2 regions of the Allobosea sp. NPDC055594 genome follow, and region 1 is predicted to be linked to the other one. Evidence: predicted binding sites of a transcription regulator. Region 1 holds the regulator's gene; the other holds the start of a gene.
What was found. Region 1 encodes HrcA, which represses chaperone genes, less so after heat shock. Its sites were predicted from a motif close to GTTAGCACTCNCNNNNNGNGAGTGCTAAC; they were not measured.
Positions count from the first base shown of each region.

Region 2: a site for HrcA is predicted at 2,508-2,536, ahead of groES (co-chaperone GroES). Genes of this name have one in related genera too.

Region 1 covers NZ_JBSHIO010000004.1:77,204-81,613, forward strand. The annotation lists gene recF (DNA replication/repair protein RecF) at 1-773, shown strand, start outside; gene ACWGRX_RS09915 (LysE family translocator) at 913-1,527, shown strand; gene ACWGRX_RS09920 (ankyrin repeat domain-containing protein) at 1,548-2,156, opposite strand; gene hrcA (heat-inducible transcriptional repressor HrcA) at 2,204-3,286, opposite strand; gene rph (ribonuclease PH) at 3,428-4,144, shown strand; gene rdgB (RdgB/HAM1 family non-canonical purine NTP pyrophosphatase) at 4,296-4,410, shown strand, end outside.
Region 2 covers NZ_JBSHIO010000002.1:7,706-12,115, forward strand. The annotation lists gene ACWGRX_RS04055 (GNAT family N-acetyltransferase) at 1-376, shown strand, start outside; gene ACWGRX_RS04060 (DMT family transporter) at 373-1,215, shown strand; gene ACWGRX_RS04065 (PaaI family thioesterase) at 1,241-1,738, opposite strand; gene ACWGRX_RS04070 (MarR family winged helix-turn-helix transcriptional regulator) at 1,836-2,291, opposite strand; gene groES (co-chaperone GroES) at 2,602-2,889, shown strand; gene groL (chaperonin GroEL) at 2,937-4,410, shown strand, end outside.

The DNA.
Region 1 (4,410 bases):
TGGTCTGGCTGACGCCGGATCTCGACGGCCTGTTCCGCGGCTCGGCCGGGGAGCGCCGGCGCTTCCTCGACCGGCTGGTGCTCGCCGTCGACCCTGCCCATGGCACGCGCTCCAACGCGCTCGAAAAGGCGCTGCGCGCGCGCAACCGCATCCTCGAGGAGAGCCCCTCCGAACGGCGCTGGCTCGACTCGGTCGAGCGCGAGATCGCCGAGCTCGGCGTCGCGGTCGCCGCCGCCCGGGCCGAGACCGTGGCGCGGCTCTCCGCGATCATCGCGCAGAACCGCGACGAGAGCTCACCCTTCCCGCATGCACAGATCCGGCTGGAAGGCGAGATCGACACCCTAGTCGCGAGCCTGCCGGCACTCGACGCCGAGGACCGCTATCGCGAGCTGCTGGCGCAGATGCGGCCGCGCGACAAGGCCGCGGGGCGCACGCTCGCCGGGCCGCAGGCCTCCGACCTCCTCGTCCGCCATGCGCTGAAGGACATCCCGGCCGGCCAGGGCTCGACCGGCGAGCAGAAAGCGCTGCTGATCGGCCTCGTCCTGGCGCATGCCCGGCTGGTCGCGAGCATGAGCGATCTGCCGCCTCTGGTGCTGCTCGACGAGATCGCCGCCCATCTCGATCCGCGCCGGCGCGCCGCGCTCTATGCCGGACTTAGCGAGCTCGGCTGCCAGGTCTGGATGACCGGCGCCGACCCTGCTCTGTTCGGCGACCTGCCACCGCAGTCCCAGCGTCTCCTGGTCACGCCGGGCAACGTCGCCGCCCTGGCCTGAGGGACACCTATCCGAACGGTGAAGCCGGCAGACCTCACCCCCGCTGATCGCAGACATCACGCATGCCGATGGGACAGAAGCGCGGCGCGCTGCTAAATACGCCAGCCAGCAGAGCTGCGCGACGCAGGGAACCGAACGCATGGACATCGCCGGATTCATGGTCTTCGCCGGGGTCTATTTCCTGGCGGTCGCCTCGCCGGGCCCCGGCATCGCGGCGCTGGTGGCGCGCTCGCTCTCGACCGGCTTTCGCCGCGCCGTGCCCTTCGTGCTCGGCATCGCCGCCGGCGACCTCGTCTGGCTGACCTTCTCGGCGCTCGGCCTGTCGCTGCTGATGCAGAGCTTCCACGGCGTCTTCGTCGCCATCAAATATGCCGGCTGCGCCTATCTGGTCTATCTCGCCTGGAAGCTCTGGACCACGCCGGTCGAGAGCAACAAGGCGCCCGAGGCGATTCCGGGCGAGGGCTGGCGCCTGTTCTTCGGCGGCATCGCGCTGACGCTCGGCAATCCCAAGGTGATGGTGTTCTTCGTCTCGATCCTGCCGCTGGTCGTTGATCTCAGCGCGATCACGCCGCTGCTCTTCGTCGAGATCGCGGTGCTGACCATGGTGATCATCAACACCACGCTGCTCGGCTACGCCTATGCGGCCGACCGGGCCCGGCGGCTGGTTTCCAGCCCACAGACGATGCGTCGGATCAACCGGTTCACCGGCGGCGTCATGGCCGGCGCAGCGACCGTGATCGCGACGCGCGGCTGAGCGGGGCGCTGCGGCCCGCGTCAGCGCCCGCCGGCCGCCGTAATCAGCTTCGCGACCTCGCTCTGGCCGCGCTTGCGAGCATGGGCGAGCGGGCTGACGCCGTCCTTGTCGGCGAGATTGGGATTGGCGCCGGCATCGAGCACGAGCTTGGCCACCTGCTGGTGCCGCGGCCCGCCATCGCCGAGGATCACGATCTCCAGCAGGCAGGTCCAGCCGAGATTGTTGACGTGGTTCACGTCGATGCCGCTGGTCAGGAGCAGCTTCACCGTCTCGACATGGGCGCGTTCGCAGGCCGGGATCAGCGCGTCGCCGCCATAGCGGTTGCGCAGCGAGAGATCGGGCTTCAGCGGCAGCATGGCCGCGACGATCTCGCTCCGCCCGCTGGCCCCTGCGAGCAGCCAGGGCGTATCCTGGTTGGCGGCCTGGGCATTGAGGCTGGCGCCGGCCGCGAGCAGGGCCTTGGCGACCGCGACATGATTGCCGGCGACGGCCCGCAGCAACGGGGTCTGTCCCTGCCCGTCACGCTGTTCGAGATCGGTGCCGGCCGCGATCAGCCGGCTGACCTCGGCAAGATTCCCGGAAGACGCAGCGGAGAGCAGGTCCGCGGTTGCCGCGCTGGCGCTCGTCATCAGCATCGCTCCCGCCAGAATACCCGCCCAAAGCCGCCCGGTCCGCCTCATCGTCCACCTTCGAGCAACCGCCCGACCACCCGCGCGGTATAGTCGACCATCGGCACGATCCGGGCATAGTTGAGGCGCGTCGGCCCGATGATGCCGACCACGCCGACGATGCGCTGCTCGCCATCGCGGAAGGGGGCGGCGACGATCGAGGAGCCCGACATCGAGAACAGCTTGTTCTCGGAGCCGATGAAGATGCGCACCCCATCGCCGGCCTCGGCCCGGGTCAGGAGGTCGATCAGCTCGGTCTGGGTTTCGAGATCGGCGAAGAGCAGGCGGATGCGCTCGAGATCCTCCTGCGCCTTGAGATCCTCGAGCAGATTGGCCTGGCCGCGCACGATCAGATGCCGGTCGCCAGAGGGACCGGAGGAGGTCGCGATGCCGCTTTCGACGAGACGCGCCGTCAGCCCGTCGAGCTCTCGCTCCATCTGGGCGCGGCTGTCGTCGATCTCGCGGCGGATCTCGGCCAGCGTCTTGCCGGCGATGCGGGCATTGAGGAAATTGCCGGCCTCGACCAGCGCCGAGGCCGGCAGGCCGGGCGGCAGCGCGAGCAAACGATTCTCGACCGTGCCGTCATCGGCGACCAGCACGACGAGAGCGCGATTGGCGTCGAGCCGGACGAATTCGATATGCCTCAGCCTTGCATTGGCCTTGGTGGTGACGACGACCCCGGCCCCGCGCGACAGACCCGACAGCAGCGCCGACGCCTCGGTCAGCGCACCGTCGAGGGTGCGCCCGCTGGCCGCCGCCCGCATCTGCGCCTCGATCCGGGTCCGCTCCTCCGAAGTGAGATTGCCGACCTCCATCATCGCATCGACGAAGAAGCGCAGGCCTCGCTCGGTCGGCAGACGCCCGGCCGAGGTGTGGGGGGCGTAGATCAGCCCGGCCGTTTCGAGATCGGTCATGACATTGCGCACGGTCGCCGGCGACAGCGTCATCGGAAGGAGGCGCGCGATGTTGCGCGAGCCGACCGGCTCGCCGGTGGCGAGGTAGCCATCGACGATATGGCGGAAGATCTCGCGCGAGCGCTGGTCGATCTCGACCAGACCGCCAGGCGATTCCGGGCGGGTATAGGCGCTCATCTGGCGGCAAGGAGCCTGTTGCACATGGCCCATTGTCCCTTTCCCGGCGCGGCGGATCAAGCGGCATATGACAGCCCTCGCCTTGCCGCCCTCCCTTGAAACGCCTACAAGCCGCCGATCCCTAAAAGCAGGACGATGATCATGAGACCCTCCAAGCGTGCCGCCGACGAGATGCGCAAGGTCACGCTCGAACGTGGCGTTGTCCGCTATGCCGAGGGCTCCTGCATGGTGAGCTTCGGCGAGACCAGAGTGCTCTGCGCCGCGACCGTCGAGGAAAAGGGGCCGCCCTGGCTGCGCGGCACCGGCAAGGGCTGGGTCACCGCCGAATATTCGATGCTGCCGCGCGCCACGCATGAGCGCACCCGCCGCGAGGTCACCTCGGGCAAGCCGTCGGGCCGGACCCAGGAAATCCAGCGTCTGGTCGGGCGCAGCTTGCGCGCCGTGGTCGACCTGACCGCGATCGGCGAGCGCCAGATCGTCGTCGACTGCGACGTGCTGCAGGCGGATGGCGGCACCCGCACCGCCTCGATCACCGGCGCCTGGGTCGCGCTGCACGACGCGCTGAAATGGATGGAAGGGCGGGGCATGCTCAAGGGCACCAACCCGCTGAAGGACCATGTCGCGGCGGTGTCCTGCGGCATCGTCGCCGGCAATCCCGTCATCGATCTCGATTATGTCGAGGATTCCGGCGCCCAGACCGACGCGAATTTCGTGATCACCGGCGCGGGCGGCCTCGTCGAGGTCCAGGGCACGGCCGAGGGCGCGCCCTTCTCCGAGGACGAGCTGATGGCGCTGCTCCGCCTCGCCAAGGGCGGCGTCGGCCAACTCGTCACGCTGCAAAAGGCGGCGGTAGCCTGACGCCAAGTTGATTTATCCCGGGAACCACGACGTCATCCCGGACGCAGCGAAGCGAAGCTCCGGGATCCATCCTAGGTTTCCGAGCTTTACGATGGATCCCGGGTCAAGCCCGGGATGACGACGTGTTTCCGAGCCAGGAAAGGCAGGGACCTTGACCACCAACCGCCCCCTCTCCGGCAAGGTCGTGATCGCGACCCATAACCAGGGCAAATTGCGCGAGATGCGCGAATTGCTGGCGCCCTATGGCGTCGCGCTGGTCTCGGCCG
Region 2 (4,410 bases), on a different contig from region 1:
GCGCCATCCCGCCCGCCATTTCGCCGGCAAGGGCGGGCGGCTCTGGGTCGCCGAGGGGAGTGACGGCCGCATCGTCGGCTCGATCGGCGTCGCCCCCGTGCCGGAGCAAAACGCGGCCGAGCTGACCAAAGTCTATGTCGATCCGGATTATCGCGGCGCCGGCCTCGCGCAGGCGCTGTTCGCCCGCGCGCTCGCCTTCGCCAGGGACAGGGGCTGCGCCGAGATGATGCTCTGGTCCGATACCCGCTTCGCCCGCGGCCACCGCTTCTACGAGAAGCTCGGCTTCGTGCGCTGGCCCGGCGAGCGCTACCTCGCCGACATCTCGGCGACCTGGGAATACCATTTCCGCAAGCCGCTGGCCGACATCCAGCCATGACCCCCGGCACTGCGCTGCGCGCCATCCTCGGCATTGCCCTGCTGACGCTGATGGATGTGGTGATCAAGGCGCAGATGCAGCAGCACCCGTTCATCGTGGCGCTGTTCATGCGTTTCGCCATGGGCGGAATCTGCGCGCTCACCGTCGTCGCGTTGCTGCGTCCGCCCGCTCCGACTCGGGCGAGCGTGATCGGCAACAGCCTGCGCGTCCCGGTCGTGGTCCTGACCGCCGGGAGCTTCTTCTACTCGATCGCGACGCTGCCCCTGGCGGAAGCGCTGACGCTGTCCTTCCTGGCGCCGGTCTTCGTCGCGCTGCTCGGCGCGCTGATCCTCAAGGAGCGGCTGGATGCGCGCATCCTGCAGGCGCTGGGCTTCGGCCTCGCCGGCATGCTGGTGATGGTCTGGCCGCGCCTGCAGGGTGGCATCACCGGGGCGGAGCTCGGCGTCGCCGCAGCACTGTTCTCGGCCGTGTCCTACGCCTTCAACCTGATCCTGCTGCGCCGGATCGCGCTGAAGGAGCATCCGGCGATCATCGTGCTGTTCCAGAACGCCGGGCCGGCGCTCTGCCTCGTCATCCCGGCCGCGTTCCATTTCGTCCCGATGAGCGGTGGGGATCTGGCGGCCTATCTCCTCGCCGGGGCGCTCGGCGTCGGCGGCCATCTCCTGCTCACTTCGGCCTTCGCCCGGGCACCGGCATCACGGCTGGCGCCGATCGAGTACACGGCACTGGTCTGGGCGAGCCTGCTCGGCTGGATCGTTTTCGCAGAGGTGCCGCCGCTCACGACCTATGCCGGTGCGCTGCTCATCGTCGCCGGCGCCTTCGCTATCAGCAGGCGCTGATCGCCGCGCGCCCGACCGGACACGGTCAGGCGACGCCTCGGCCGCCGGCGGCGCCCTGCGCAGCGAAAATCAGGCAGGTCTCGGTGCCATGGGCCAGCAGTTTTCCGCGCGCGTCGAGCAGCCGTCCCTCGGTGGTCGCGATCGTGCCGCCGCGATGGATCAGCCGGCCTTCACAGCGGACCTCGCCACTCTCCGGCATCACCGGGCGGACATAGTTGAGCTTCATCTCGAGCGTGGTGTAGCCCTCGCCGACCTTCAGCGTCGAATGGGCGGCGCAGGCCATGGCGGAATCGAGGATCGTCGCGGTCCAGCCGCCATGGATCGTCCCGAGCGGGTTGAAGAAGCGCGGCGAGGGCTTTCCGACGAAGACCACCCTGCCCTCATCGACCTCGGCGAGCTCGAAATCCATGGCGTCGGCGAACGGCGCCCCCGGATGCCTGCCCTCCATCATGCCGCGCAGGAAACAGGCGCCATCCTCCGCGAGCAGGACATCACGACTGACGACACCGACTGTGCGGGACATGGGCAAGGCCTCGATCAATTTCGTGTAGATACACGTTATGAAGGAAGGCGCAGCCCGGTCAAGCGCTGCCGCGAGCGCGCATGGCCTTCCCTCCGGCTCAGGTCGCCTGGCGGGCGGCGCGGCGGACGGCCTTCAGCGCATCGCGGGTCTCGACCCAGCGCTCGTGCCCGAGCCCGCCCTCGATGCGGTCCTGCGCCGCGCGCCAATACGGGATCGCCGCCTCGATCGCCGTACGCCCCTTGTCGGTGACCGCATAGACCAGCGCCCGCCCCTTGCGATCGACAGGCTCGATCAGCTGCTCGGCCGCCAGCAATTGCAGATTGCGGGTGAGCGAGGTCCGCTCCAGCGCAAAGCGATCGGCAAGCTCGGTCACCGAACGCCAGGCACCGGTCGAGAGCGCCGAGAGCAGCACGAACTGAGTGATCTTCAACCCGCTCGGCCGCATCGCCTCGTCATAGGCACGCGTGACCGCGCGAGCCGTCATGCGGATATGCAGCACGACGCAGGAGCGTGCGATCTCGTCGAGGCGCGGGTCGGGCTTGGGCGTGGTCATTGCGGCAGGATAGTTCATTGCGCGGAAAAGTGGGAACCGGATTTTGGTAGGCGCGGCAACTCTAAACTCATAGAAACGATCACGTTTTCCGTGCCCGGCCTGCCGCTCCGGCATGCGGCACGAGCGCGCGAGCCGGCAGGCATGAGCGGCGCATTCACCTTTTGCGCGGAGGCTTCCTTGACTCGGGAAAGGGGCGCGCCTATCTCCGCCCTGCCTGTTAGCACTCACGTTAGGAGACTGCTAACAGGCCCCCCCACGGGCCAGCCCAGCGTGCGCCCGCCCAGATTTTGATCGAGAGGAAGACAGAACCATGAAGTTCCGTCCGCTGCATGACCGCGTTGTGGTCCGTCGCCTTGATAGCGAAGAGAAGACCAAGGGCGGCATCATCATCCCCGACACCGCCAAGGAAAAGCCCCAGGAGGGCGAGATCGTCGCCGTCGGCCCGGGCGCTCGTGACGAGGCCGGCAAGCTCGTTGCCCTCGATGTCAAGAAGGGCGATCGCGTCCTCTTCGGCAAGTGGAGCGGCACCGAGGTCAAGATCGACGGCCAGGACCTTCTGATCATGAAGGAATCCGACATCATGGGTATCGTCGGCTGATCAGCCTGAAGACCGCCCTTCCGTAAAGTTCAATCAGGAGTAGTCTCATGGCTGCCAAGGAAGTCAAATTCTCCACGGATGCCCGCGACCGCATGCTGCGCGGCGTTGAAATCCTCGCCAACGCCGTCAAGGTGACGCTCGGCCCGAAGGGCCGCAACGTCGTGATCGACAAGTCGTTCGGCGCTCCGCGCATCACCAAGGACGGCGTCACCGTCGCCAAGGAAGTCGAGCTCGCCGACAAGTTCGAGAACATGGGCGCCCAGATGGTGCGCGAAGTGGCCTCGAAGCAGAACGACGCCGCCGGTGACGGCACCACCACCGCGACCGTTCTGGCCGCCGCCATCGTCCGCGAGGGCACCAAGGCGGTTGCCGCCGGCATGAACCCGATGGACCTGAAGCGCGGCATCGACCTCGCCGTCGACGCCATCGTCTCGGACCTGAAGAAGAACTCGAAGAAGGTCACCTCGAACGCGGAAGTCGCGCAGGTCGGCACGATCTCGGCGAACGGCGACGAGTCGGTCGGCAAGATGATCTCGACCGCCATGCAGAAGGTCGGCAACGAGGGTGTCATCACCGTCGAGGAAGCCAAGACCGCCGAGACCGAGCTCGACGTCGTCGAGGGCATGCAGTTCGACCGTGGCTATCTCTCGCCCTACTTCATCACCAATGCCGAGAAGATGGTCGCCGAGCTCGAGGACCCCTACATCCTCGTGTTCGAGAAGAAGCTGTCGTCGCTCCAGGCGATGCTGCCGATCCTCGAGGCCGTCGTTCAGACCGGCAAGCCGCTCCTGATCATCGCCGAGGACGTGGAAGGTGAGGCTCTCGCCACCCTCGTCGTCAACAAGCTCCGTGGCGGCCTGAAGGTCGCGGCTGTCAAGGCTCCGGGCTTCGGCGACCGCCGCAAGGCCATGCTCGAGGACATCTCGATCCTGACCGCCGGCCAGATGATCTCGGAAGATCTCGGCATCAAGCTCGAGACCGTGACGCTCAACATGCTCGGCCGCGCCAAGAAGGTGCGCATCGAGAAGGAGAACACCACGATCATCGACGGCGCCGGCAAGAAGAAGGACATCGAGGCCCGCGTCGCCCAGATCAAGGCCCAGATCGAGGAGACCTCCTCGGACTACGACCGCGAGAAGCTCCAGGAGCGCCTGGCCAAGCTCGCCGGCGGCGTCGCGGTGATCCGCGTCGGCGGCGCGACCGAGGTCGAGGTCAAGGAGAAGAAGGACCGCGTCGACGACGCCCTGAACGCGACCCGCGCGGCCGTGGAAGAGGGCATCCTGCCGGGCGGCGGCGTCGCCCTGCTGCGTGCGCTCGCTTCGGTCAAGTCGCTCAAGACCCAGAACGACGACCAGAAGACCGGCGTCGAGATCGTCCGCAAGGCGATCACCGCTCCGGCCAAGCAGATCGTCGACAACGCCGGCGATGACGGCGCGGTCGTGGTCGGCAAGCTGCTGGAGTCGAAGGACTACGCCTACGGCTACAACGCCCAGACCGGCGAGTTCGGCGACATGGTCAAGG